DNA from 4 places in the Marinomonas sp. BSi20584 genome. Region 1 is predicted to be linked to each of the others. Evidence: predicted binding sites of a transcription regulator. Region 1 holds the regulator's gene; each other region holds the start of a gene.
What was found. The regulator sigma-54, encoded in region 1, starts transcription at its own class of promoters, with help from an activator protein. The targets are predictions, from matches to a motif close to TGGCACNNNNNTTGCTNT.
Positions count from the first base shown of each region.

Region 2: TY87_RS04060 (NCS1 family nucleobase:cation symporter-1) is a predicted target of sigma-54. The motif match lies at 2,475-2,492, and genes of this name have one in related genera.
Region 3: codB (cytosine permease) is a predicted target of sigma-54. The motif match lies at 4,834-4,851, and genes of this name have one in related genera.
Region 4: TY87_RS08330 (isoamylase early set domain-containing protein) is a predicted target of sigma-54. The motif match lies at 4,817-4,834, and genes of this name have one in related genera.

Region 1 covers NZ_KZ454896.1:23,142-30,772, forward strand. Annotated here, with positions in the region: gene mlaE (lipid asymmetry maintenance ABC transporter permease subunit MlaE) at 1-646, opposite strand, end outside; gene TY87_RS20065 (ABC transporter ATP-binding protein) at 643-1,443, opposite strand; gene TY87_RS20070 (calcium/sodium antiporter) at 1,571-2,569, shown strand; gene lptC (LPS export ABC transporter periplasmic protein LptC) at 2,569-3,147, shown strand; gene lptA (lipopolysaccharide transport periplasmic protein LptA) at 3,131-3,658, shown strand; gene lptB (LPS export ABC transporter ATP-binding protein) at 3,659-4,384, shown strand; gene TY87_RS20090 (RNA polymerase factor sigma-54) at 4,463-5,938, shown strand; gene ptsN (PTS IIA-like nitrogen regulatory protein PtsN) at 5,956-6,405, shown strand; gene TY87_RS20100 (HPr family phosphocarrier protein) at 6,415-6,684, shown strand; gene mgtE (magnesium transporter) at 6,692-7,631, shown strand, end outside.
Region 2 covers NZ_KZ454871.1:31,093-38,723, forward strand. Annotated here, with positions in the region: gene eat (ethanolamine permease) at 1-917, shown strand, start outside; gene TY87_RS04060 (NCS1 family nucleobase:cation symporter-1) at 1,005-2,441, opposite strand; gene TY87_RS04065 (GntR family transcriptional regulator) at 2,710-3,375, shown strand; gene TY87_RS04070 (aspartate/glutamate racemase family protein) at 3,383-4,114, shown strand; gene puuE (allantoinase PuuE) at 4,154-5,080, shown strand; gene TY87_RS04080 (TonB-dependent receptor) at 5,271-7,373, shown strand; gene TY87_RS04085 (IucA/IucC family C-terminal-domain containing protein) at 7,400-7,631, opposite strand, start outside.
Region 3 covers NZ_KZ454880.1:44,010-51,640, forward strand. Annotated here, with positions in the region: gene TY87_RS12500 (methyl-accepting chemotaxis protein) at 1-698, opposite strand, end outside; gene codA (cytosine deaminase) at 1,011-2,267, opposite strand; gene TY87_RS12510 (PucR family transcriptional regulator) at 2,276-3,523, opposite strand; gene codB (cytosine permease) at 3,520-4,776, opposite strand; gene katG (catalase/peroxidase HPI) at 5,142-7,358, shown strand; gene TY87_RS12525 (methyl-accepting chemotaxis protein) at 7,613-7,631, shown strand, end outside.
Region 4 covers NZ_KZ454875.1:88,607-96,237, reverse strand. Annotated here, with positions in the region: gene TY87_RS08360 (nuclear transport factor 2 family protein) at 1-251, opposite strand, end outside; gene TY87_RS08355 (RNA polymerase sigma factor) at 518-1,093, shown strand; gene TY87_RS08350 (ChrR family anti-sigma-E factor) at 1,099-1,794, shown strand; gene TY87_RS08345 (hypothetical protein) at 1,920-2,102, shown strand; gene TY87_RS08340 (hypothetical protein) at 2,290-2,499, shown strand; gene TY87_RS08335 (bifunctional ornithine lipid synthase OlsF) at 2,693-4,423, shown strand; gene TY87_RS22460 (hypothetical protein) at 4,431-4,607, opposite strand; gene TY87_RS08330 (isoamylase early set domain-containing protein) at 4,961-5,266, shown strand; gene betB (betaine-aldehyde dehydrogenase) at 5,573-7,030, shown strand; gene betA (choline dehydrogenase) at 7,066-7,631, shown strand, end outside.

The DNA of each region.
Region 1 (7,631 bases):
CGATCCATGTAACAACAACTGAGAAACATAACGCCTTAATAAGGCCATTCATAATATCAGTATCAAAATACACAGACTGCTGCATTGATGACCAGAAAGCGCCATCATAAACACCTAACCATTCAACAGAAACAAGATGTCCGCCAAGAATACCCGACGCAGAAAAAATCAAACTCAAGATAGGCAAGCAAATCACACCAGCAATAAAGCGAGGCGCAATCACCCGTCTTAGAGGATCAACACCCATCATTTCAAAACTGGATAATTGCTCCGTTGCTTTCATCAAACCAATTTCAGCCGTCAAAGATGAGCCAGCACGTCCAGCAAACAAAAGCGCCGTAACCACTGGAGACAACTCCCTCAACAAAGAAAGCGCCAGCAGCTGTCCAACCGCTTCTTCTGAGCCAAACTTAGCCAAAATACTGTAACCCTGAAGCGACAGCACCATGCCAATAAAAGCACCTGAAACAATAATAATAACGAGAGATAACACCCCAACAGAGTAAAGCTGCTTCACTAGCAAATTTACAGACTCTTTAAACCGAACAGGCAACCTAAAAATACTTTGTACCAAAAATATTCCGGCTCGACCAACGGCTTCAAGCCAATCCAGTAGCGACGCCCCCAACAACTCAATGCTTTTCATAATGCAGCCCTACTAGAAATACTTTCTTCTGGATAATGGAAGGGAACAGGACCATCAGGTTCACCATTCAAAAACTGCTTTACCTCAGGGTCATCAGAAGCACGAATTTCGTCGGCAGAACCCTCAGCAATCACTCGCCCACCAGCTAAAATACACACATGATCAGCAATAGAAAGAGACTCTTCAACATCATGAGATACAAGAACAGACGTCATATTTGCTGAATCATTAAGCTGGCGTATCAACTTAACAAGAACCCCTTTAGAAATAGGATCTTGCCCAGTAAAAGGCTCATCGTACATTACTAACTCTGGATCCAAAGAGATAGCACGGGCTAACGCAACACGTCTAGCCATCCCTCCAGATAATTCCGACGGCATTAGATTAGCGGCACCGCGTAAACCAACGCTATAAAGCTTATCAGAGACAATACCCGCTATTGTTTTTGCATCCAGCTTGGTGTGTTCTTCCATTGGAAAAGCAATATTCTCAGCGACAGTCATATCACTAAACAAAGCACCACTTTGAAAAAGCATGCCCATTTTTTTGCGCACCTTATAAAGTTCAGAGCGGGACAAAGCGTGAACATTTTGACCGTCTACTAAAATAGTGCCTGAGTTTGGTGCGAGCTGCGCCGCAATTAAACGTAGCAATGTCGTCTTCCCCGTCCCACTAGGACCCATCACCGCAGTAATCTTACCTCTTGGAATAGTAAGTGATACGTTCTCATAAATAGAACGCTCTCCCCTTGAAAAACTAACATTTTGGACCTTTATATAAGCATCTACCACTGACACACCTTTTTAATCCCTATCAAATATGGCCCGATACTAACATCGCCCCCCAACAAATAAAATCATGACACAGCCAAATCCACTTTGTTTATAAGATCAAGCCTTGAATTTCAACGCCAAACCTCATTAAATGGTACTCCCTGTATCTTTGAGTAATATCAATACCATGCTGTTGTTTTCTATCGCCCTAATTGTAGGGTTAGTTTTGCTCGTAATGAGTTCCGACAAATTTATAGAACACTCTGCGCTTGTAGCAGAGAAACTGAATGTAAATCCAATGATAATAGGGATTACGTTAGTCGCGTTCGGCACATCCGCACCAGAAATGGTCGTTTCGGCCATTGCGGCACTTGATAACGCACCAGAAATAGCAGTTGGCAATGTGCTTGGCTCGAACATTGCCAACATCGCACTTGTCTTCGGCATCACATTATTATTCTCAGCAATTCCAATCGCCTCCGGACTGTCCACCAAAGAAGTCCCTCTCGTATTAGCTATCACCCTGCTAGCAGGTTTTTTACTGTTTGATCAGACTCTTGGCGTATGGGATGGCGTGATTCTAATTGCTGCTTTTATTATTATCCTGACAATATTGCTAAGAGGCAGTAAAGATTTAGAAAAAGATTTAAAAGAAGGCTTACCAGAAGACGATGGAACCTCTGTCAGCAAATCCCTCATCATTGCACTAATCGGATTAGCTGTATTGATAGGAAGTTCTAAATTACTTGTCTGGGGTGCAATAGGCATAGCAACCGCTTTAGGCGTAAGCGAATTAGTTATAGGCCTTACTATCGTTGCAGTTGGAACCAGCCTACCTGAACTAGCGGCTTCAATTAGCAGCGTCAGAAAAGGCCATCACGATATAGCAATTGGCAATATATTGGGATCAAACATCTTCAACTTGGCCACCGTATTACCACTACCAGCCCTTATTGCTCCAGGACTAGTAGATCAAAGCGTGATAAGCAGAGATTTCCCTTGGGTTTTAGGCCTAACAGTTGCTCTCGCTCTTGCCATTTTCATTTTCAAGAAAACGAAAAACAACAGTATCCCTAGATGGGTAGGCTTACCGCTTATTGCTTCTTATGGTGTTTATTTATTTATTATTAGCTCAAACGGTTCGGTGTAATGCTTTCGTTAAAAACACTAACAAAACCCAAAAGCCTTTTAATCATTGGGGCTACTTTAATAGTAGTAGCCTCTTTAGGTTGGTATGGGGCAGCACCTATACAAAACCTCGTTCAAACAGACTCATTGAGCAGCTCTCCAGACTACTTTATAACTAATGTCAAAGTTAAAGAGTTTGATGCTGACGGACTTCTGATCGAAACACTTGACGCTAAACAAACGCTGCACTACATAGCAAAATCCACAACACTCTTAGAAATGCCGAACGTCGAGCGCTACTCAAAATCAGGTCATTGGAGCGCAAAAGCAGATAAAGGGGTTATTGAAGACGGAAGTAATGATATTCTATTAACCGAAAATGCCAGAGCGACTAAAAAATACCTTCAATCTGAAGATATAAAGCTAAGTGCAGATAACATACATTATTTAGATAAAGATCAATCACTAACCAGCTATGGAAATGCAACGCTTATCTCCACTCAAGGAGAGACTTCTGCTGGCACAATTACAACATATATAAACTCAGAAGAAGTCGTGATGACAGGATCTGTACGAGGAAAATATGAAACGATTCATTAACGTCAGCGTGTTGCTTACTTCAGCCCTAATTGGCCAATACGCATACGCACTACCTGAAGACACAACCAAGCCATTAGAAATACAAGCTGATGAGGCATCATTCGACCAAAATTCAGGCGAAGCAATATACAAAGGCAATGTATTTGTTAAGCAAGGTACCATTGAAATTCAGGCCCAATACCTTAAAGTAACAACAGACGCTAAGACCCGAAAATTTAGCAGCCTAGAAGCCACAGGAAAACCTGCGAAATTCAGTCAGCAGATAGACTGGAGCGGCAACATTGTTATCAGTAAAGGCAATGAAATACATTATTTAACCAGCGAATCAAAATTAGAAATTATTGGTGATGGTTACCTAAGCAGAATGCAGAACTCCATCACCGCAGACTACATCCTCTACATGATTGATGACGGCACATTCAGTGCTGAGAAAAAAGATTCAGGGCGCGTATCAATGACCTTACAACCGCAAGCGCCAAAAGATAAACAAGCACCTGAGAATAAAAAATAGATGGCACTACTAGAAGCAAAACACCTTGCGAAGAGCTACAAAAAACGCCAAGTCGTAAAGGATGTATCTATTTCCGTTGAGTCTGGCCAAGCCGTTGGCCTACTCGGCCCTAATGGCGCGGGTAAGACCACCTGTTTTTATATGATAGTTGGCATGGTAGCAAACGACGCTGGCGGCATATTTATTGATGGCCAAGACATCACTCATGACGCCATGCATACTCGTGCTCAAAAAGGCATTGGCTACCTCCCTCAAGAGGCATCTATTTTTAGGAAAATGTCTGTAGAAGATAATATCCTAGCCATTTTAGAAACCCGCAAAAAGCTAACAAAAGCACAGCAACAAGAAAGACTAGAAGAACTCTTAGAAGAGTTTCATATCACCCATATTCGCACCAACCTAGGAATGGCACTATCAGGAGGAGAAAGGCGCCGGGTTGAAATAGCGAGAGCGGTTGCCATGAACCCAAAATTCATCCTACTTGATGAACCCTTTGCTGGCGTAGACCCTATCTCAGTTGGTGACATAAAACACATAATCAAACATCTCCAAGAAAGTGGAATCGGTGTCTTAATTACCGATCACAATGTCAGAGAAACACTAGACATCTGTGATAAAGCTTACATTGTTGGCAATGGTTACATCATTGCATCTGGCGATGCCAGTACCGTCATCAACAATGAACAAGTAAAAAAGGTCTATTTAGGCGACGACTTCCGTCTGTAACCCCTTATCATTGCTGTAGAAAGGGAGTAGTATGCATAACTCGTTCCAATTCATTCAAATAGAAGAAAGAGTTGCTCTATGAAGCAGTCTTTACAATTAAAGCTTGGTCAACAGCTGACTATGACGCCACAACTGCAACAGGCTATTCGCTTGCTGCAGCTTTCTACGTTGGATTTAAAACAAGAAATTCATGAGTTTCTTGAATCGAACCCATTGCTTGAGCTCGACGACGACGAACAAATTCATCACGACATCCCTGCAAGCATAGAATCAAAAAGCGCTGCCGATACAACAGTCGACAATAATAGCGAAGAACCACGCGTAGAATCTGAGTGGACAGAAAGCATCCCTGAAGAACTATCCATAGATAGTAACTGGGATGATACCTATCAAAGTTCTGCAGCTGTCAGCGATCACAACAGCTACGAAGGCGATAGCGACTTCGAAAGCCGTAACGCACCAGCAGAAAGCATCCAAGACCATCTTATATGGCAATTAAATTTAACCCACATGTCAGATCGCGACATTGAAATCGCTTACGCCATCATTGAATGCGTTCAACCTGATGGCTACTTAAGCATTTCTCCCGATGACATCTGGGAATCTCTCGGCACTGAATTAGAAGATCTAGATATTGAAGAAGTCATTGCAGTGCAGCATAGATTGCAGCGCTTTGACCCTGTAGGCGTATGCTCAATTGACCTACGCGACTGCCTTCTTGTGCAACTAGAAGCATTCCAAAGCCACCCGCTGTATAAGAGCACATACAATCTTATTGATCATTACCTACCATTATTAGGTAATCGAGATTTTGCTCAGTTGAGCCGTAAGACAAAGCTCAAAGACGAAGCACTAAAAGAAGTCGTCAATTTGATTCAACAGCTCAACCCACGCCCAGGCTCAGTTATTGACGCTGACGACACGGACTACGTTATTCCTGATGTCACAGTGAAAAAACGCCATGACGTATGGCAAGTGGAACTAAATAATGACGCTTTGCCGCCCATCAAAATCAATGAGACTTACTCAGCGATGGCTAGCACTGCAGCAGCAACAGCAGAAGATGTGACTTACATAAAAACATCTCTTCAAGAAGCAAAATGGTTCATGAAGAGCCTACAGAGCCGCAACGAAACTTTATTAAAAGTGGCAAGCTGCATTGTAAGTCGACAAATTGATTTCTTCGAACTAGGGGAAGAAGCCATGAAACCCATGGTTCTTCATGATGTCGCAGAAGAAGTAGGTATGCATGAGTCAACTATTTCTAGGGTAACAACACAGAAATACATGCACACACCAAAAGGCATCTTTGAGCTGAAATACTTTTTCTCCAGCCATGTAAACACCGCCTCTGGCGGAGAATGTTCTTCTACCGCAATACGAGCTATGATTAAAAAGCTTGTATCGGATGAACCGGCGAAAAAACCGTTAAGCGATAACAAGCTAGCTGCTATTTTAGCAGACCAAGGCATACAGGTTGCTCGACGCACTGTAGCCAAATATCGAGAGGCGATGAACATCCCTCCTTCCAATGAACGAAAACGACTGATCTAAACGGAAACCATTTTATCATGTCCTTGAAATCATTATTAAAAGCGGAACTCGTTCTCGCAAAACAAGATATTGTTAGTAAAAAACGAGTACTTGAAAGCATTGCTGAAGTTGCTTCCAATCGACTGCATTGTGACAACGAAGCTGTCTATGACGCACTACTAGGTCGTGAAAAGCTAGGTAGTACAGGCATAGGCAACGGCATAGCTATTCCACACTGTCGCCTAGAATCTGCAAACCATACCGCTATTGTCGTTATGTCATTGCAAACTCCGATTGATTTCGATTCCATCGATAAAAGAGCGGTAGACTTAATATTTGCATTAATTGTTCCACCTCATGAGTGTGACCAACACCTTGCAACACTAGCTCAAATAGCAGAACTTGCCCAATCTCCAGAAGCACTGGATAAATTGCGCACAGCACAGACCAATGAAGAACTATTCAATATATTTGAATCACTAATATAGGAAAAAAGCATGCAGGAAGAGTCCGTCACGATCATAAATAAACTTGGCTTGCATGCTCGCGCTGCTGGCAAATTGGTTGAAACAACCACTCGCTTTTCTTGCGATATCACCATAGAAAAAGATAGCCGAAATGTTGACGGAAAAAGCATCATGGCGATGATGATGCTTGCTGCCGGCAAAGGCACAGAAATTCGCATCAAAACCAATGGTGAAGACGAGTTAGATGCAATAAAAGCGGTAATAGAATTAATAAATAATCGTTTTGGTGAAGACGAGTAAGACTTATATGTCAGAGCAAAACACTCTAAATCACCTCCAAACGGTCACCGAATCGCTCGAATCCGGTACCACCATGCAAATCCGTTATTTACTTAACGGCGCTTTGCCCGCACAGGATGTTGCTCGTCTATTAGAGTCTTCTCCTCCCAAAGAGCGTAAGCTTCTTTGGGAGTTAATAGAAGCCAAGAATGAAGGCGAAGTACTTCAATATCTAAGCGAAGATATTGGCGTACAATTCATGAAAAACATGGATACAGAGCGACTTATCGCCGTATCCGAACATTTTGAAAGCGATGACCTTGCAGACTTACTGCAACACCTACCAGAAAAGGTCGTAAAAGAAGTTCTTGCGTCAATGTCCACGCAAGACAGAACAAGAGTTGAAGCACTATTAAGCTACTCGGAAGATTCTGCTGGCGGCTTGATGAATACGGACACCATCACCATACGTCCAAACATTACCGTCGATCTAGTGTTTCGCTATTTACGCAGACACTCAACACTACCAGACATGACAGACAACTTACTGGTTGTCAGCCGTTCAGATCGCCTTTTAGGAATACTTCCACTTACCAAACTACTGGTATCAGATATTAGCGCTACAGTGCGCGATATCATGGAAACAGAATTCACCGTCATTGACGCAGAAACGCCTGCCAGCGAAGTCGCGCAGCTTTTTGAAAAAATGGACCTAGTATCCGCTCCCGTTATTGACAGCAAAACTAAAAAACTACTTGGCCGCATCACCATCGATGACGTTGTAGACGTTATCCGTGACGAAGCCGAACACTCCATGTTAAGCATGGCGGGTCTTGATGATGACGAAGATACCTTCGCACCCATCATGAAAACCACCAAGCGACGCGCAGTGTGGCTTGGCATAAACCTAATAACCGCCTTTACAGCGTCTTACGTTATCGGCTTATTCCAAGAGACACTAGACCAAG
Region 2 (7,631 bases), on a different contig from region 1:
CAGTCATCGCCATTCTAGCGACAGCAGTAGCCTTGATTGGCGATTTTGATAGCAGCCGTTTATTTGATGTGGCGGTCACCGATGCCGCTGGCGCGTCTGAGTTTATGCCGATGGGCTGGTATGGTATTTGGGCGGCATTGCCATTTGGCATGTGGTTGTTCTTGGCGGTTGAAGGTGTGCCTCTAGCCGCAGAAGAAGCCAAAGATCCAGCGAAAGATGTGCCAAAAGGCATTATCGGCGCGATGATCTTCTTACTGTTCACGGCACTTTTGGTGGTGTTTTTGTTAGCGGGCGCTGCTGGTGCAGATGCGATGGGTAAGAGCGCGGTGCCTTTGGTTGACGCCTTAAACTTTGCTGGTCATGATACTTTGGCAACTGTGGTAAACGTTCTCGGTCTTGCTGGTTTGATCGCGTCTTTCTTCTCTATCATCTACGGTTACAGCCGCTTGGTCTTTGCTCTGTCTCGTGCAGGTTACATTCCACAAAGCTTGTCAGTAACAGACAAACGTAAAGTGCCTACTCGTGCTTTGATCGTACCTGGCATTTTAGGCTTCCTTGCGTCTTTGACGGGCGAAGGCGATCTGATGCTTGCCATGGCCGTGGTTGGCGCAACCGTGTCTTATGCTTTGATGGCACTCAGCCACATTTTGCTTCGCATCAAACAGCCAAACATGGAACGTCCTTATAAAACACCGGGCGGTATTTTCACCTCGTCTATCGCGTTTGTTTTATCGCTATTGGCTTTGACTGGTGTTTACGCTTACGACCCACGCGCGTTTTTCTACACGCTGGTCTTGTTCGCTATCGGCGCCGCTTACTACTTCTTGTATAGTAAAAATCGCCTTGTGGCGAAAACACCGGAAGAAGAGTTCGACATGTTGGCAGCTGCTGAAGCGGACCTTGCTGCAACGGCTTAACAACCCTTTTCACTGAGTAAATAAAACAAAGCCCCGCATTCCTTTCCTAGGGAATGCGGGGCTTTTGAGTGTTAGGATCAAACGCATTTACGACTTAGCCAATGCCATACTTTGCAGAGCTGCGCGCTCTGGCTCCATCATATAACGATAAGACAATGCCGCCACGATACCACCAATAAAGATGGCATAGTTTGCCAAGGCGCTAAACACAAAGGTCGCCAAGATAGACACCGCACCGGCAATCAACAAAGCATAGACACTCTTCTTATTCACACCGTTTTCATACCAATAAGCGCCTTTAGGAGACTCTGTATACAAAGCTGCCACATCGATATGACCTTTTTTGATAAAGAAGTAGTCGACAATAATAATGCCGTACAAAGGCCCAATCATCGCGCCCAACACATCCACTGTATAGTGAATCACTTCTGGGTTATTGAATAAATTCCATGGCGTTAGCAGCACAGAACCAAACGCGGCAATAAAACCACCCGCTTTAAAGCTGATTTTCTGTGGTGATACATTGGAGAAATCAAACGCAGGCGCTACAAAGTTCGCCACGATATTAATGCCCACTGTCGCAAAGATAAAAGTCAGCGCGCCAAGAACCGTAATAAAGCCAGAATCTAGACGTTTCACGGTTTCCACTGGGTCGGTGATCATCTGACCAAATACTGGGATAGAAGCCGACACAATCACCACACTAAACAAAGAAAACAAGACAAAATTAAGTGGCAAGCCCAATAGGTTTCCCAGTTTTAATTTTTTATAACTGCCGCAGTAACGAGAGAAATCACTAAAGTTTAAGGTTGGCCCAGCAAAATACCCGGCAACCAAGGCAATAGCAATGAACATCTGCACGTACACATCCATGCCTGTTAGATTATTTGAGCTCAAATTGAAACTGATATTTTCCCAACCCGCTCGATCAACCATATAAATACACAAAGCAAACATGGCCACATAAATAGCCGGACCAGACCAATCGATCACTTTACGAATCATGTCCATACCAAACATGAACACGACACCTTGTACCACCCACATGGCTGTAAAGCCGATCCAACCTAAGTAAGACAGCCCGATAAACGACTTATCCGCCAAAGACGCCATGTCAGGAAAGAAATACAGCAACAAAATAATAAAGGAACTGGACGCGAGAAAGGTTTGAATACCGTACCAAACCACCGCGATCAATCCTCGAATAATAGCCGGGATATTGGCACCGAATACGCCAAATGACATACGCGCTACCACAGGAAAAGGCACACCCGCTTTTTGTCCCGGTTTACCCATCAAATTGGCAAAAACAAGCACAATGGAAATGCCCAACAACAGACTAATAAAGACCTGAATACCATTTAGACCTAGGGCAAACAAACTGGCAGCAAACACGTAGCCGCCCACGCTATGAACGTCTGACATCCAAAAAGCGAAGATACTATACCAACCCCATTTTTGATCTTTCTCCGGCAAGAGATCGCTATTTGCTAATCTAGGGCTTTGCTCAAATTCTTGTTTCATGATTGCGTTCCTTTTTAATTGTATACAATGTTAAATACAATTTATGTGCCAAAAAACAGAACCCAAAGAACTTAAGTAAAAATAGGAACATGAACCCAAAAAACCAATATTTACTGCACCATTCCAAGTCAAAAAAACGAAAACCACACCAATATTGTGCACAATCAATTCATTTTTTGTTTAAGATGTACGAAACAAACTAGCATGCTATATTGTCTTAAGAACTATATTTAACAAGATATCGTATACAATTTATAGAGAAGCACTCATGTCGAATGACGAGAATATTTACCGACAAATGCTAAAGGCCATTGTCGAACACCAATTACCACCAGGAGCGCGTTTACCAGAAGACCGGCTATCAGAAGCGTTTGGTGTGAGCAGAACCGGCATCCGCAAAGTATTGCAGCGACTCGCCTTAGAGCATTTTGTAGTGATCGAAAAAAACAAAGGCGCGCAGGTAAACCATCCAAGCGAAGCCGAAGCATTAGAAGTTCTAGACAGCCGCATATTAATTGAGCCGCAACTCATTCCAGCCTTACTTGGTTATTGGAATGCAGAACATTCTGAGCGTTTTCGCACCATGGCGAAGGAAGAAAAATACGCAGAAGAAGGCAACCAACTAGCAGACTCTATTCAGCTAACCGCTCGTTTCCATTATGAGTTAGCGACGCTAGCAGGCAATAAGGTACTAGCGAATTTTGTCCAACAACTGTGCTATCGCTCTTCACTTATTCTCGCCGCTTACGGTACTCGCGGCAGTGTCGGTTGCGACTGTGGAGATCACTCGGAGCTTCTGGACCTTCTCGATCAAGGACACACAGATAAGGCACAACACTGGATGAGTCATCACCTTAGACACATCAAATCTTCGCTCATTCTTGATAGCAAACCCGAAGAAAATATCGATTTTCAAAGACTTTTTGGCCACTAGGAGCACCATGCGAATTCAGCTCATTAACCCAAACACCAGTACAGACATGACCCATGCCATGGCATTGAGTGCTCAATCTGTCGCGCTAGAAACAACTCAAATTATTGCCTGTACGCCTGAGCATGGACCAAAAAGCATCGAATGTGCTTTTGATGAAGTCATTGCTAGCGCCGCTCTTCTTGATCTTATCGAACAAGGCAAACAACAAGGCGTTGATGCTCACATCATTGCTTGTTTTGGCGACCCTGCTTTAGACGCCGCTCGTGAATTAGCTGACGCCCCCGTGATTGGCATTGCTGAAGCAGGTTTTCACATGGCCAGCCTGATTGCCCATCGTTTTGGGGTTGTGACCACGCTATCTCGAACTTTACCAGCGAGTGAGCATTTACTACAAAAGTATGGTCATAAGCATCATTGTAGCGGTGTCAGAGCCACTGACATTCCCGTTTTGGCCTTAGAAAATATTGATCCCGCTGCCTATCTGTTACTTAAAACAGAATGCCTAGCCGCGATAGAACAAGATGGTGCGGAAGCCATCGTCTTGGGCTGTGCTGGCATGTCGAGTTTGGTTGAAAAGTTGTCTGCAGAACTGCCTGTGCCCATCATTGATGGCGTCGTCGCGGCGGTAAAACTGGCAGAATCATTGCATCAGTTAGGACTACAAACCTCTAAAAAAGGTCAATACGGACAGCGTGTTAGCAAAGCCTTTACTGGACGCTATGCTCACTGGAGCCTGTAACTACTCCATAAATACATTACAAACAATGGAACACAGACCATGAAACATTATTTAGAACGCGATTACGCAGGTTATGGACGCCAAGGGCAGCCCAACGTTAACTGGCCAAACAACGCCCGTGTCGCCTTACAGTTTGTTTTAAACTTCGAAGAAGGCGGTGAAAATTGCGTTCTTCATGGCGATGAACACGCCGAGACATTTCTATCGGAAATCTTCGGCGCGCAGCCCTTCAAAGACCGCCACATGAGCATGGAGTCTCTATACGAATATGGCTCTCGCACTGGTGTGTGGCGTATTTTAAATGAGTTTGAGCGACGCGGTTTGCCACTCACTGTTTTTGCCATTGCGACTGCATTACAACGTAATCCAGAAGTGGCCAAAGCTTTTGTGGAAGGCAAACACGAAATTGTTTGCCATGGTTTAAAATGGATTCATTATCAAGAAATGCCAATCGAGCAAGAACGCGAGCACATGCAACAAGCGCTTGCTTTAATCGAAGAAGTCACTGGTGCTAAACCTGTTGGCTGGTATACAGGGCGAGACTCGCCAAATACTCGCGTCTTGGTCGCAGAACATACGCAACTAAAATACGATTCAGACAACTACGGCGACGACCTACCTTATTGGGTAAAAGTCGATACCCCTGATGGTGGTAGCAAACCGCATCTAATCGTGCCTTACACGCTCGACTGCAACGATATGAAGTTTTCTTCGCCTTATGGCTTCAATCACGCAGAAGAATTTTTCCAATACTTAAAAGACAACTTTGATTGTTTATATGAAGAAGGTGCCACCGCACCGAAAATGATGTCCATTGGTATGCATTGCCGAACCCTTGGCAAGCCAAGCAGATTCATGGCACTGAAGAAGTTCTTAGACTACGTACAATCCCACGACAACGTCTGGATTGCTCGCCGTGAAGACATTGCAGATCATTGGATTGCAAATCATCCGCCGCAGAGTTAAATATTAAAACCTATTTAAAAATCTAACCATTTGATTAAAGAGGGAAAAGTAGCGGTTTCCCTCTTTATATCTCTCTCCTAAATTGAAAAGACATTAAAAGAAAGCCCCCAAAAATAAGATTTTTTAATTGATAATAGATATCATTACTTTTATCAATTACATAAATCTATTTTATAAAGGACTCCGTTTAATGTTATCCAAAAAACCTTACACGGCAATTATCCTATTGCCTTTCGCCCTTAGCGCCTCACAAATCACCCTTGCAGACACCGAGTCCGTAAGCCTCGATGAGCTAGTTATCCAAACCAGTCGCTCTAATACCAAAAAAGAAGACAGTCCTCAGGTCATCACTGTTATCACTCGACAACAAATTGAAGAACAACTGTCCATCAGCTCTGACAGCTCGCAAGTGCTTTCTAATCTTCTACCCGCCTATGCACCGAATACGCAAAAATTAAATGATAGCAGCCAATCCTTTCGAGGACGCTCTGTTTTATACATGATAGATGGTGTTCCACAGTCTAATCCACTTCGAGACGGTAGCCGTGCCGCACACACCATTGACCTTGCTATGGTGGAACGCATTGAAGTGATTCATGGTGCAAGCGCAATTCATGGCTTAGGGGCAACCGGCGGCATCATTAACTTCATCACCAAATCAAATCGTTCAAACGAACTAAAACAACATATAGACGTTCAGCTGACAACGCCTACAGATGAATTAAAAAGCGACTCTCTGGCTTATAAAATTGGCTACCAAGTAGAAGGTTCACAAGATAATTTTGATTACCTTGTGGGTTTGACCAACGAAGTACAGGGAATCTATCTTGATGCCGACGGCAACTATGTTGGTTCAGACTCTACTCGTGGCGAAACAATGGATTCAAAAAGCTACGATGCTTTTGTCAAACTTGGTTACTGGCTAACCGATGATAAAAGACTGGAACTTGAAGTTAACAAGTACCGATTAAAAGGACGTATGAACTTTACCGGAGTAAATGGAGACAGAGCAAACGGTGTTCCAACCAGCTCCATCAAAAGCACACCAAGAGGTCTGGCCCCGTACAACGATGTTCAGACCACCAGCCTTTCTTATACCGACAGCGACCTTGATGGTATGGAGTTTAAAGCGCAAGTCTTCCATCAGGATTTTGAAGGGAGATATGGTGTATCAGAGTCACGTAGCTTCCAAGACGCTAGCAATGGCATAACCTTTGACCAAAGCCAAAATCAATCAGAAAAAATCGGCGCGAAATTCAGTCTAACCAAAGATGACCTATTAGATAACAACTTAAGCGTCACTGCAGGCTTAGATTTACTGCAAGACACAACCAGCCAAACGTTAATATTGACCAACCGCACTTATGTTCCAGAAACGGAATACACAAATTATGCTCCATTCGTGCAATTTGAATACCGACCAACTGATCGCTTAGTTCTACAAGCAGGCGCTCGTTATGAACACGCTAAATTAGACGTAGATACTTACCAAACAGTCGCTGCGAATAACAATGTGACCGTTAATGGAGGCACTCCAAGCTTTAGTGATACGGTTTACAACGCTGGTGCTGTTTTTAAGATCACACGCGCTGTTAGTGTATTTGCCAACTACTCACAAGGCTTTGGTATGCCTGATGTAGGACGTGTACTACGCGGTGTTAATAAAGCAGGTCAAGATGTCGATACGCTGATAGACCTATCCCCTATCGTAACCGATAACTATGAAGTCGGCTTTCGTGTAAACCGTCATCCATACGATTTTGAATTAAGCTATTACGAATCTAACTCAGAACTTGGAAGCCGCATTGAGGCCGTTAATGGACTCTATGTTGTAAAACGAGAGAAGAAAGAGATTCAAGGTGCTGAAGCTTCTTTAGGATTCCAGCTCAACAAAGACCATAGACTACAAGCCAGCTATTCTTTCATTCAAGGCAAGTCTGATACTGATGGAGATGGAAAAGTAGACACTAAGCTGACCGGTTCCGATATTTCACCTAATCGCTTGGTAACTTCATGGAATGCTCGTTGGAATGAAAAACTATCATCTTTACTTCAAATTAATCATGCCTTTGACAGGAGCTTCGATGATGACGAGTTAAAGTTTGATGGCTACACCCTGGTCGACGCATCCGTTGGTTACAAACTTCCGGTTGGTAAAATGAGTGTTGCTGTCGCCAACGTATTTAACGAAGACTACTTCACTTACTACTCTCAAAGCTCTGTCAAAACGGACGACCTTTACTTCAAAGGCCGCGGTCGCACCCTGACATTGGCTTATGGTTTAGACTTTTAATTTTCTTGTCGTACCTAACTTTTCTCTTATTTTTTAAGGGGAGAGTTAAGTTTTTTAAAAGGTAAAGGACACGAGCCGCAATACACCGGCGGCTCAGTGGCTTGATAGTAAAAACAGCAGGTACGTCGAACACGAATAGGATTTTCCGATAGTGCAGTTAACTGTTTATCTCGATAAAAAGCCGTTAAAGGATTTTCGTTTAAACCGAATAAATCCGTCGTACTTTTATCAAGCAGATACGCATAATCTGCTTGAGCT
Region 3 (7,631 bases), on a different contig from region 1:
GACTCAAAATGAAGTAGACTCCCTTCAAACCATTCATTGAAAAGTACATCGAATTCACTATAAGGTTTTGTTAGGTCAGTTTCATGAATAAGATAGCCTCGATATGCTCTAAACCTTTCCAATGCTTGCGCAGAATTTAGTTTGAAGTCTTCTTTATTATCAGTACGATCGCCAATGCCATTAATTATTCTTTGTTGTGCTAAACGTGCTTGGTACAAATCTCTATCCGCATTCAATACTTCTGTAATTGCTTCTACATAGTTATTAAGTTCCGCAGCGGAATTTATTTGGTTTTGTATATCGTGAGTGTGCTTTCGTAGTTTTTCCCCGGCTTGGTCAAGCATATTGCGAATGACTTGGAACTTATTATCTAAAGCGATCATTGTTTCAGAAAACTGAACGCTGCCTTTTGAGGTGTCAATGAGACTCTCACTTGATTTTAGCCATTCGTTATAAAGCGTATTAAAAGAGTCAAAAGGCGCGAGAAGATCTTTTGGTTCGTCCGCAAGGTATTGTCTATAAAGTTGAAAACGATCAAAAACTTGTTGGGCGTTTTCCCTAAAATCGGCTTCATTACCATTTTTTGGCCCTTGTCCATCGAGCATTTTCTCTTGTGCAAGTCGTGCTTGATATATGTCGCGGTCAGCATTTAACACTTCTGAAATGGCTTCGAAATAATGTTCAGCCTGTAACTTCATATTATTCTTTTGTATGTTGCTCATTAGCATCATAAAGGCAAAAAGAGAGATTAAAATAAGCGAAAGAAAGATGATTGGAAGCATCATCTTGATTCGAATTGAATGGACGCGCATATATAATCCTTTATCATTTTGTAAGTTATTTACAGTCTAGGAAAGGATGTTTGTAAGCGCAAAAAAATCATCAAATTTTGATCTAATCTTTTGTTTTATTAATGACTACTTATTTTGTACTTAATAAAAGTTGGACGTTCAAAAAAGATGAGAGAGCTAGATCGCTCACCTTTTTTGAACGGGTTATTGAATTATTGATTATTTTATCGCTTGTGTAATCCAAGGTTGAGAGATTACTTGAGATGGTTGGCGTTGCATGATGATTTCGCCATGACGAACAGACAATAACACCTCTCCTTGCTGACGCAGGACACTGTAGTCATCATGTCCTTCCAGTAAAATAAAGTTAGCCGCGTTGCCCACTTCTATCCCATATCCCTGCAAACACATAGTGCGAGCACTGTTGTCGGTGATCATATCTAGAGCGCTGGCGTAGTCTTGGTAACCCATCATTTGGCAGATGTGCATGGCGTAATCCAATGTGCGCAGTAGCTTGCCATTCCCGAGTGAGTACCAAGGGTCGAAGATTGAGTCCTGACCCAAACAGATGTTGATGTTGGCTTCTCGAAGCTCTTTGACTCTCGTCACTCCGCGACGCTTAGGGTAAGTGTCAAAACGACCTTGTAAGTGAATGCTTTCGGTTGGGCAGGATATAAAGTTAATGCCGGAGTTCTTTAATAGACGAAACAGTTTTGAGCAATAGGCGTTGTCATAAGAATGCATGGCTGTGGTGTGGCTTGCAGTTACTTTAGATCCCATGTCATGAAATAAAGCTTCACAGGCAAGAAATTCTAAGAAACGAGAATTTGGATCATCGATTTCGTCACAATGAACATCCACTAATCGGTCGTATTTTTTTGCTAGCTCTATTATTAATTTGACGGATTTTTCACCCAATTCACGTGTGTATTCAAAGTGTGGAATTCCGCCGACCACATCAGCGCCAATTTCCAAGGCTTCTTCCATCAGCTTTAAGCCATTTGGATAAGACAGCATGCCGTCTTGCGGAAAGGCAACTACTTGTAAATCGATTTTGTCTTTTAGCTCATCGCGAAGAGCACAAAGTGTGCGAACGCCGATTAAAGTCGGGTCTGTTGTATCCGCATGAGTTCGAATTGCTTGTACACCGTTTTGCACCAGTAGTTCTATTGTGGACAATGCACGACGGCGGATGTCGGCTTCATTTAACATTGGCTTGCGCTGACTCCAGCGCTCAATGCCTTCGAAAAGTGTACCGCTTTGATTCCATTCGGGTTCGCCTGCCGTTAAGGCTGCATCAAGGTGAATATGTGGCTCGACAAAAGGCGCACAAACTAATTTACCGTTGGCATCAATTGCATTGTCAGTTGCTGCTAACGTGCTTTCTTGTGCTTCAATTTTACTGAAACGTCCTTCGTCAATGTGGATGGAAAATAGTTCTGGACGTTGGCGTAAACGGGCGTTGATAACATGCATAAAAAACCTCAATCGTGGTGCAGAGCAGGCGTGCTAGCCTGTTCTTCAATGTTGTGATGGTGAAATAATACTTGTTCAATAAGTAGTGCATTTTGTAAATTGAGTCGTAAAAATGGGTCTTGTAGAGAGTAGCCTAAACGTTGTTCTATTTTATTAAGGCGATAATTTAGTGTATTTCTGTGGACACTCATTGCGTCGGCTGTTTGTTGCAAATGCCCAAAGTGGTTGAAGTAGTGATTTAGTGTGCTTTTCATTTCAAGAGTTGCATCGTCACGAGCAAAGCATAATTCGCCTAAATGTTGCTTGCAAAAATCTGCTAGTAGACCGCGATTTGGAATGGCTGCATATAAACGAGCAATGCCTAGCTGTTCGTAGAAAAAAATACGCTGGTGCTGATGTTTGATTGCGAATTGTAATGCTTGCCGAGCTTGTTCTGTTGCTTCGGCTAACTTATCTAAGCCTGTTTTACGTTCGCTCACACCAATACATAGCACGAGTTGTGGAAAGCGCTTTTGCAACAAGCTTAGTACTTGCTCCAATTCATCATAAAGCTCAGAGGTATCGTTTTCAGTGACAGGCCAAATAGCCAGTAGGTCTTTTTCATAATTTAGAACCGGCCAGTCAATTTGTCTGCGTTTTAAAATGCTGCCTAGGTGTTGTTCTAGTTCATGGTTGAAGTGGAGTAACTGATAATTCGGGTCGTCTGTTTTGGGATTAATATGACTAATTCTTAATGCCAATGTTGCAAAAGGGCAGTTGTCACTGATGCCTAAATCCCCAGCGCGTAAATGGATTAACTCTGGTGCTTGATCAAACCCATTTATTAACTTGGTCAAAAATAGCCGAACTGACTTCCCTAGTAGGTTGTCTTGAACAATAGCATTACTGATGACTTCTGTAACCAGCACCATTTTTAGACTATAAGGCTGTTCTAATATGGGAAGCTGATGCTGATTCACAAGCTCCAATACACTGTTAGGAATTTGCTGGATAAATTCTGGACCAGTCAAAATAACCAGTCCAGCGACATTGCTATTTACCGCTTCTTTTACCATCTGGCAGAGATTTCTTTCAGTGCGGCGGTGGTTAATTCCGGTCACAAAAACCAGTTCACCGCCACTTACCCAAGGTTGAATCGAATCATTTTCTGCTACATAAGGCCAACGAACAATGCGTTGGCCGCCAGTTAAACCGGCTCGAAAGATAATGCTTTCGAGGCCGGGTAAACGAGGTATGTCTACGCAACAAATACTCATTGATTTCCTAATACGGTTACTGCTTGTCTATGGGATAGAAAAGATAATATGCCATAAGTAACAATTGCCACAAAGACCCCAATAATAGGTGGCATCACCGGAGACGCATAGGCTGCAGCAGACGCAATGACATAAGAGCCAAGTCCAATCCAATTAAAAGCGGGTAGCTTAGCATTGGCTAGCAATGGGTATTGGCCTTTATGGCGCAACAAAAAGTCAGCCATGATTACACCACCAATAGGCGGAATAAATGTTCCCAACAAAACCAGAAAAGGAATGAGGAAGTTGTACATTCCAAACACCGCCATGACTGTGCCAATGGCTGCGCCAGCGACGGTCACAATTCGACGTTTATCAGTTCGAAGAAGGTTACAACCTGCGACGGCAAAGTTGTAAATAGTGTTGTCTTGAGTTGTCCAAATATTGAGAAACAACATAAGTACAGCCAGCACCATAAAACCTTGCGCTAGCATGACGTCGACAATGTCGGCTTGTTGATAAATTAACGTACCAAGCGCACCAGTTAATACCATCAAACCATTGCCTATAAAGAATGCCCCCATAGTTGCCCAAACAGCGACTTTTCCGCTATTAGCAAAGCGACTCCAATTCGTTGCCTGAGTCGCACCGCTAACGAAAGTACCAATAACTATGGTGATGGCAGCGGTGAAACTCAAACTTTGTGTTGGCTCAATGTCAAACAAGGCGGATATACCACCAACATCGACTAATCCTGTGTAAAGGCTAATTAAAATAAAAACGAGCATGGCAGGAACAGCTACTCTGGATAAAATATCCATGCCTCGAAAACCAATCATGGCGGTAATACAAAAAGCCATGCCGAAGATAATCATTAGGGGCGTTTGCCATGCTTCTGGTATGTCCGTAATTTTGACTAACACAATAGCAAGCGTTGCTGTTCCCCATGCGTACCAGCCAATTTGAGTGAAGCCAAGGATGAAGTCTGCCAACTTGCTGCCAATTTCACCAAAGCAAAACCTCCCCATTAGTACGCTGTTTAGGCCACTTTTATAGGCAATGAATGCTAAACAAGAAGCATAAAGGCCAAGAAGCAAATTACCGATTAGAATAACGAAGAGCAATTCTGAAAATGAAAACGCCGTTCCTAATGTACCCCCGGCCCACATGGTTGCGGTGAAAAAGGTGAACCCAAGCAGAATCACTGCCATGGGGAGTAGCCCTCGGCGTTTATTTTGAGGTACTTCAATTAATGGATAATCTGATTGCGTCATAGTCGTTTCCCATGATGATTAAGTCAAAGTCGCTTATTTTTGGTTTCCTTCGGTATATAAGCAACTTGCGAACCAGTTTTGGATTAATACTATTTCTCTGATGAGTTTATGGCGAGATGACTAAGAATAGTAATAAATGATTAGGCACTTTATACAATTCCTGATTTTACTGAGCCTTAAATGCATATCTTCTTCTATGTTGAGTGCACTATTTAATAGCAATGAAATAGTAGGGTGGCTGGCTTAGGCTATTATCTTCTTAGTTTTTATTTATTAGTTACTCACTCTTTTTAAGTTTATAACTATAGTTAATGAAGCGTTATTGAAAAATAAAATGTTCTAAGCAGCAAGCAGGAGAGACCGCTATGTCTAAAGAAAAAATGTCAAACGAAGGTAAGTGTCCTTTTAATCATGGTGCCGCAGGTGCAAATCAATCATCGGGCCGCGGTACGTCAAACAAAGACTGGTGGCCGAACCAGTTGAACTTAAATATTCTTCATCAGCATTCACCGAAATCTAACCCGATGGGTGAAGATTTTGATTATGCCAAAGAGTTTAATAGCTTGGATCTTGAAGCGCTTCGCCAAGATTTGTTCGCCCTGATGACAGACTCTCAAGATTGGTGGCCTGCCGATTACGGTCATTATGGTCCATTTTTCATCCGTATGGCTTGGCATAGTGCGGGTACTTATCGTACTGCAGATGGCCGTGGCGGCGCGATGTCAGGTACTCAACGTTTCGCACCATTAAACAGCTGGCCAGATAACGTTAACTTAGACAAGGCACGTCGATTGCTTTGGCCTATTAAACAAAAATACGGCAGTAAGATCTCTTGGGCAGATTTGATGATCTTAACAGGTAACTGTGCATTGGAATCCATGGGATTCAAAACTTTTGGTTTTGCTGGTGGTCGTGTTGACGTATGGCAACCAGAAGAAGACATTTATTGGGGAACTGAGAAAACTTGGCTAGATGATGCGCCACGTTACTCTGGCGACCGTGAATTGGAAGATCCGTTGGCTGCCGTACAAATGGGCCTAATTTATGTTAATCCAGAAGGGCCAGAAGGTAAGCCTGATACGCTGGCTTCAGCTCGCGATATTCGCGATACCTTTGAACGTATGGCGATGAATGACGAAGAAACCGTAGCCTTGATTGCTGGTGGTCATACTTTTGGTAAAGCCCATGGCGCTGGTGATGCCGCTCAAGTTGGCGTTGATCCAGAAGCGGCTGGTATGGCCGAACAAGGTTTTGGCTGGAGCAATAGTATGGGCACGGGCAAAGGTGTCGACACTATTTCTAGTGGTCTTGAAGGCGCTTGGACGAAAAGCCCAATAGCTTGGGACAATGGTTACTTCGAAAACTTATTTGAATACGATTGGGAATTGACTAAGAGCCCAGCAGGCGCTTGGCAATGGACTCCTAAAGATGGTGCGGCAGCTAATTCTGTTCCAGATGCTCATGACTCATCTAAACGCCATGCGCCAATTATGTTTACATCGGATTTAGCATTGCGTGATGATCCGATATACGCATCGATTTCTAAACGTTTTTATGAGAATCCAGATCAACTTGCCGATGCGTTTGCTCGTGCTTGGTACAAATTGACTCACCGTGACATGGGGCCAGTTGCTCGTTATCTTGGGCCATTGGTACCAAAAGAAGAGTTAGTATGGCAGGATCCGATTCCAGCGGTGACTTACGTAACCGTGAATGATCAAGATATTGTCGATCTTAAAGCAAAAGTTCAGGCTTCTGGTTTGACGGTTGCACAGCTTGTATCGACTGCTTGGGCTTCTGCATCTACCTACCGTGGCTCAGACATGCGTGGTGGTGCAAATGGTGCTCGTATTCGTTTAGCACCACAAAAAGATTGGGCCGTAAATCAGCCAGAGCAACTGGCTAAAGTATTGTCTGTTTTAGAAGGCATTCAAGCGGAGTTTAATGGCAAAGATGTTACTAAACAGGTTTCCCTTGCTGACTTGATCGTTTTAGCTGGTTCGGTAGGCGTTGAGCAAGCTGCAAAAGCAGCAGGTCATGATGTGACTGTGCCATTTACTCCAGGCCGTGCGGATGCGTCTCAAGAGCAAACAGATGTGGACTCTTTTGCTTTCCTTGAGCCAGCTGCGGATGGTTTCCGTAACTACTTGAAAGGCAAGTTTACTGTTTCTGCCGAAGAAATGTTGGTAGATAGAGCGCAATTGTTAACGCTTTCTGCACCAGAAATGACGGTATTGTTAGGTGGTTTGCGAGTATTGAACGCCAACTTTGATCAATCTCAGCATGGTGTTCTTACGACGCAGCCAGAAGTGTTAAGCAATGATTTCTTTGTGAATTTATTGGATATGGGAACCAAATGGTTTGCTACTTCTGAAGAAGAGGAAGAGTTCCAAGGTCGTGACCGTACAACTGGTAAGATCAAATGGACAGCAACACGTGCGGACTTAGTATTTGGTTCTAATTCTCAGCTTCGTGCTATTGCAGAAGTCTATGCATGCTCTGATTCACAAGAACGTTTTGTGAAAGACTTTATTGCTGCATGGACCAAGGTAATGGAATTGGATCGATTCGATCTAGCGTGATTTCCTAGCGTTGCCAACACCCACCCCCGCTTCCGTGAGGAACGCGGGGTTTTTTTATATGAATAATTATCGATTGTCTGCTAAAACTTTAGTTGCTACAAAAAACAACTGTTTAAAGGTGGTGATTAATAAGCGGCTGTTATAAATTCACCGGAAGTCGTTATTTTTAAATAATTTGATGCTATTAAGTTTAGTATTGAATTTGCATGGAAGCGGTAACGCTGTTTTAATTTTATTAAATAGGTAGTGAAAAAATGAAGGTCTCCCATAAGG
Region 4 (7,631 bases), on a different contig from region 1:
ATGTACGCTGTATTCTCGGACACAATTTGATCCAAGTATTCAAAACGGCCACTGTGAACGTTGACACACATCTCTGACAAATAAGCATGTAAATTTTCTGCACCACGTAATTCATGGACAGGATCTTTAAACAATACATCTTCTGTATATACGTCATCTATTTTGTCGAGCTTTGGATGCTTTACATCAAGATAAAACGCTTTAAAACGCTCTATTAACAAAGAATTGGGATCCATTTTAGAGTCCGTCATGCCCATCACTTACCTTAGCCATCTTGATCTGGAGAATTGATCGAAATCGATTCATTTCATTTATTCCCATTAAACGTGTTTAAGCAAATTATGGATCACTCTTTTTAAAATAGATGGTCTGAAAAGTAAGATTTTTCATCCCCCTCTATTCTTACCTGTTTAAAAGTACAAATGTTTTTACTATTAAAAAAGACGAATGTGATCCATCCTTCTACTCATCACGTATATTTGAGAACGACATGTCAGCCTTCCTTTTGGAGCAATAAATGGAACGCGCAATACAAATAGAACCAGATGAACAACGCGTAGCAGATATGCTTGCTATTGCGGAGCACAGAGATCAAGCGGCGCTCGTTCGCCTGTTTGATCACTATGTTCCGAAATTGAGAGCCTTCTGTCTCGCGGCACAACCTGGCGCCAACTTAATGGCCGATGACATTGCTCAAGAAGTTATGATTCGCATCTGGAATAAGGCACATACTTACAAGCCTGAATCCGCGTCTCTCAACACTTGGGTTTTTACTCTAGCAAGAAACGCACGTATTGATTATTTGCGTAAGAACAGTCGCCATCAATCAGATATTGATCCTGAGTATCTTTGGCAAAATGTGGTCGACGAAAATGCTGACCCATTTAAAGACGCACAACAAAAAAGAGATCAGGAACGGATTCAACAAGGCTTAGATAAATTGCCAGCGGATCAAAAACAGGTTTTGGCCAAAGTCTATTTAGAAGGCAAAACCCACAAAGAAGCGGCAGAAGAGTTATCTCTTCCTCTCGGAACGATAAAGTCTCGAGTTCGCCTTGCTTTGCACAAACTCACTATTTACGTTAAGAGGTAGTATCGATGATTAACTACCATCCATCGATTGAAATACTGACCGACTATGCTGCCGGCTCATTACCATTAGCGCATTCTTTATGTGTATCTACACATCTAGAGCGTTGTCATGAATGCCAACAGCAAATCCGTAAACTGGAAATGCTTGGTTCACACCTATTTGATCAAACTAAAACCGACAGCCGTCAGCTTAGCAATTTAAAAGACAGCTTTTTCGAAAAGATAAACGCACAAGCTGAGCAAGAAAGAGACAGCCTGAAGATAGAAGAAGAGCCAGCATCGATTGATTGGGATAACTACGCTATTCCGAAAAGCCTGCGCCAATTTATTAAGAAAAGTTACGATGACCTAAATTGGATGCGCTTATCGCCGTCGTTTAAGATCGCCACTCTTTATAATGAAGAAGGCGGCGCACAAATTGCTCTGACCAGAGTAAAAGCTGGCGCTCACATGCCAACTCACACTCACACTGGCGATGAAATCACCTTAGTTTTAGAAGGTGCTTTTTCTGATGAAAGCGGTGTTTATCGCCAAGGAGATTTTATCAACCGTGATGCGAGCCACAAACATAAGCCAATAGTCACCAAAGATGCGGAATGTATCTGCTTAACCGTGTTAGATGCACCGATTGAATTTACTGGCTGGTTAACGCGACTACTGAACCCCATTATTCGTCGATACCATCCTCATTCAAGTAGATAAAGCTACGTGACATTGGTCTCACAGCTAAAGATAGCCACACGATTGCAGACGTTAGCCAATAACAAGCAAATTTTGTGAAAATCTGGTATAGTCCTTGTTCAATCTAAAAACAAGGACTATTTATCATGGCAACTAAGAAGAAACAGCCGGCTGCTTCGGAGACTTCGGAATCTATTGAAAAGCAAATGCAAGAGTTTCTAGCTCGCGGTGGACTCATAGATAAAATCGATTCAGGAGTTAGTGGACAATCTCAGCTAACAGGATCACGTCACATTTCCCTAGGAAATAGCAAAACGAAAGCACAATAAGCTTTAGGGATACTTTACTGATTGTAAATATCCCTCGCTATTTTCGTTTGTACGCCAACTCTATAGACGCTGTTTTAGAATTACCTTTAAACGCAAATAGGTTGGCGAATCAAATAGTTATCTATTATTTCCCTATTTATACATAAAACCTAAAATAACAATTTAACCTCATAGATAGAGGAACATTATGCTTACCGAATCTGATCGCGCTTTTTTCCGTCCTAAATGGCGTAGAGTAGTAGTAACTTTATTTTGTGTTGCATGGGCTATTCTTGAATGGGTATCGAATGAACCTATCTGGGCCATGGTTGCAGCAGGTATCACGCTATATTGTTTGTGGAACTTCTTTTATAAGTTTGAAGAAGGAACAGATGAAGACAGCCCCCCTATCAGTTAACCGATAAACACAAACACGCCGTCGATTTAACCTATTCTACTATTTTTAAACAAAGCATTGACGAACAAAACAGTCGCGAAAGGCTTTTATTAACGAGTCATATATTCGCCACATAAACGTCACGACGCTGTCATATTGACGCTCTACTCTCACTAATAAGATATATAAAAACTTATTAGAGCGGAGCGCCACTGTGATACAAGTCGAGCAAATGATTGCCAGTAAATCTCCTAAGTTTTTCGACAAAAGCCCATTTATCACTCGCCCAACGTTAAGCGTGTTAAAACGCTTATTCCACGAAAATGAAGTAAACCAATTCCTGGAAAAAAACCACGGCTGTGTTGGCTTCGAATTTATTGATCGTATACTGGATCACTTCAACTTTAGCTATCAAGTGAGTCAAATAGATCGTCGAAACATTCCCGCAAGTGGACGTGTGATGATCATCGCCAACCACCCTCTTGGTGCCTTAGATGGCCTCGCTTTACTCCGATTAATTGGTGAAATTCGCCCAGACGTAAAAATCGTCGCCAATGATTTATTAATGGGATTTGACGGCTTAAAGCAGCTCGTTCTTCCCGTCGATAATCTCGGCGGAAAAACCGGACGCCAGCAGCTAAAAGCCATCATGAGCTGCTTGCATAATGAAGAAGCCGTGATTATTTTCCCTGCTGGGGAAGTGTCTCGCATGTCGCCAAGCGGCGTAAAAGATCAGCACTGGAATCAGAACTATCTAAAACTCGCACAAAAAACCAACAGTCCGTTATTGCCGGTTCACATCGGTGGCCGTAATTCTATGCTATTTTATACCAGTTCTATTTTGTATCGTCCGCTATCAACTTTGCAGCTCGCCAACGAGATGTTCCGCCAGCGCAATCGTAAAATCCCCATGCAAGTTGGCCAAGCCATTCCGATTCAAGAGGTAGCACAACTGCCTTTAAGCGATAAAGAGAAAAATAAACTGGTGAAACGCCATTTGTACCGCATCGCCAAAGGCAAAAAACCGCTGCTTAAAACTGAAAAGACCGTTGAACATCCGCAAAATAGACAGATGATCAAACAAGAGCTCAAAATAGCCGAGCACCTTGGTAGCACCAAAGACAACAAACAAATTTACTTGTTTGATTACGATCCGATGTCGGTGACTATGAAAGAGATTGGGCGTTTGCGCGAAATCGCCTTTCGTAAAGTGGGTGAAGGCACTGGTGAACGCTCTGATTTAGACAAGTTCGATCAATACTATCGCCATTTGATCTTATGGGATGAAGAAGAGCTAGAAATCGTTGGCGCTTATCGCATAGGTGAAGTTGCACGTTACATGAAGTCAGACACACCAAATCGTATCTACAGCGCCGAACTGTTCCAATACTCTTGCGATATGGAACCTTATTTCGAACAAGGTATTGAACTAGGACGTAGCTTTATCCAACCTAAGTATTGGGGCAAGCGCAGCTTAGATTATTTGTGGTACGGAATTGGCGCCTATTTAGATAGACACCCTGAAATTCGCTACATGTTTGGTCCTGTGAGTCTAAGCAACAGCTACCCACAAGTGGCAAAAGATTTTATTGTCTCCTTTTACAAGCTCTACTATGCCGACAAAGAACATTTGGCGCGTTCGTTCACGCCTTATCAAGTCAATACAGAACACTCTGACATCATTTCAGCCATGTTCAGCGGTGATAACTATGAAGAAGACTTTAGAATATTAAAGGAACAGCTCAGCCACTTTGGCGCCAGCGTACCAACGCTGTTCAAACAGTACAGTGAATTGTGCGACACAGGCGGAGTTCGCTTCTTAGACTTTGGTGTCGATGCCGACTTTGGCTACTGTGTGGACGGTTTGGTCCTAGTAGACCTAAATACAGTCAAAGAAGCGAAAAACAAACGTTACCGAGGTCACAACGCTGGCACTCAACCATAATTAGCTATCACGAATCATGGTGGTGTCCACGATAGTGACGACCGTGAGTATGATGACTATGTGAGTGATGACCATGGGTGTGGTCATCATCTTGTTGTTCTGGGCGTTTAAAGACAACCAGATAAACAATCTTAATGACCAACATTATGCTTAACACAATAAGAACGACCATTTGAATATCCATAAAACACCTCATTATTTTTGTTGGTGTCGTTTGAGTATAGGACATGAAAATACCTTTAAATGTGAATTTACGTCTTAAGTTTGTATAGATGTGGTAAGCCCTGAAATAGCGCATTTAGTGTCATGATAGATACTAAAATGGATCGAAGAAGATAAGCCTAGACTAAAAATAAAACGTTTTTTGTTTTGGGATTAATCAGTTAGTAAATATGGCGTAGGGTTTGCTTTATTATTAAAAGAGAATCTTTTTTAAAGAGCTTTTTCAAAGAGTAATTTAAACAACACGTTTCATCTAACCTCGGGCTTTTGCCGTAGCCTTACACATTTGTCTATCGCTAGATCATGGAGCTAAAAATGATTGAAAAAACCTATTTAAAAACCAAACCCGAATGCAAAGTGAAATTCGCATTACCTGCTGAAGCGATTGGTGATGCAAAAAGCGTCGCTGTCGTTGGTGACTTCAATAATTGGGACTGCACAGCCAACCCAATGAAAAAACAGAAGTCTGGCGATTTTGTGTCGACGCTTAACTTGGGTATCGAAACCTCGTACCAATTTCGTTATGTTCTGGATGGCTCTGAATGGCTAAATGATGACATGGCAGACGCCTACGTTCCAAGCCCAATAAGCTACGACACAAACGGCGTCATCAGCCTGTAATAACGCTTCGTAACGTTTATAGCATTTCAATCATAGCGTCTCGCTTTTAGGTTTTAAGCCGAGACGCTTGCCTCTCTCAACCTTGCTTTGAGGGGTCTTCTGCGTTCAATACTCCCGCATTCAATCAGCAACATTCCTCGTATCATAACGTCATCTTTTTGCCCCAAAACCACTAATTCATGGATTCGAGCTGCAATTTATAGTCAAAATATGTACAATTGTTTTTATTAAACGCGCGTTTAATAAAAACTCAAATACCTCAATGACTCTAAACAGAGCATTGAAACAGACATAAAGAGGCACATCATGGCACATCAGCAGCAATACATTCATGGCCGCTACCATGCATCCACCAGCGGTGAACACTTTGAGACAATCAACCCAGCCACAGGCGAAGTGATTGCAACAGTAGAGCACGCAGGACAAGCTGAACTAGATGCTGCTATTGAGTCTGCAAAACAAGGTCAAAAAGTGTGGGCAGCAATGAGCCCTGTTGAACGCGGACGCATCCTTAAAAAAGCCGCTGAGCTATTGCGTGAAAACAATGAAGAGCTTGCACGTCTTGAAGTATTAGACACAGGCAAGCCACTTCAAGAAGCCATTTGCGTGGACATTCAAACGGGCGCTGACGTAATCGAATATTACGCAGGCCTAACCGACAAAATCCAAGGCGATTACCAAGACCTTGGCAATGGCAACTTCTTCTATACTCGTCGCGAGCCACTTGGTATTTGCGCTGGCATCGGCGCGTGGAACTACCCTATTCAAATTGCTATGTGGAAATCTGGTCCTGCGCTGGCTGCGGGTAACGCGATGATCTTTAAACCATCAGAAGAAACACCACTTACAGCGCTTAAACTGGCGGAAATTTACACCCAAGCTGGCTTGCCTGATGGTGTTTTCAACGTCATTCAAGGCGACGGTCGCACTGGCCAAATGATCACCAATCACCCAGACATCGACAAAGTCTCTTTCACTGGTGAAGTGGGAACAGGCAAAAAAGTTATGACAGCGGCGGCGCAATCGTTGAAGCAGGTGACCATGGAACTTGGCGGTAAATCACCAATGATCATCTTCCCAGATATGCCAGTAGATCAGGCTGTCTCTGCGGCGATGTTGGCCAACTTCTACACGCAAGGCGAAGTTTGCACTAACGGTACTCGTGTATTCGTGCACGCTGACATGTTGGACGCTTTCACCAAAGAATTAAAACAACGTACTGAAGCCATGATTATTGGCGATCCAATGGACATGAACACGCAAGTCGGCGCGTTGATTTCCAAAGACCACATGCAGAAAGTCTTGGGCTACATTCAAGCGGCCAAAGACGCTGGTGCGACCTTGTTATGCGGCGGTTACCAAGTTACTGAAAACGGCTTAGACAAAGGTGCCTTTGTTGCTCCAACTGTTTTCACTGATTGCACCGACGACATGCCACAGGTACGTGATGAAATCTTCGGTCCAGTAATGTCTGTGCTTAGCTTCACCGACGAAGATGAAGTGATTGCTCGCGCTAACGATACCAAGCTTGGCTTGGCCGCTGGCGTATTCACCAAAGACTTCGCTCGTGCCCATCGTGTCATTGCTCAAATGCAAGCTGGCATTTGCTGGATTAACGCATGGGGTTCTTCTCCAGCTGAAATGCCTGTGGGCGGTTACAAAGAGTCTGGTATCGGTCGAGAAAACGGCATCGAAACCTTGTACCACTACACTCAAACGAAGAGCGTCTTTGTTGATCTAAACGACATTCAAAGCCCTTACTAAGCGAAGCACTTAACTCTTAATAGATGAGACAAGTCATGGCAAACGAAACGTACGATTACATTATCGTCGGTGCTGGCTCCGCAGGGTGTGTGCTAGCAGATCGACTGACAGAAAGTGGCGAACACAAGGTGTTGCTATTGGAAATGGGCGGCTCAGATAAGAGCGTCTTTATCCAAATGCCGACCGCCTTGTCTTACCCAATGAACACGACAAAATACGCGTGGCAATTCCACACGGACAAAGAGCCCGGTCTTGATGGCCGTGAAATGCATTGTCCACGCGGCAAAGTATTAGGCGGTTCATCGTCTATTAACGGCATGGTTTATGTGCGTGGTCACGCTTGTGATTTCGACCAGTGGGAAGAAAACGGCGCCAAAGGTTGGAACTACCAAACTTGCCTGCCTTACTTTAAAAAAGCCGAAACATGGAAAGGCGGCGCGGACTTATACCGTGGCGGCGACGGCCCACTGTCGACCAACAACGGCAACGATATGACCTACAACCCGCTTTACCAAGCCTTTATCGATGCTGGCGAAGAAGCCGGTTACGGCAAAACAGACGACTACAACGCGTTCCGTCAGGAAGGTTTTGGTCCAATGCA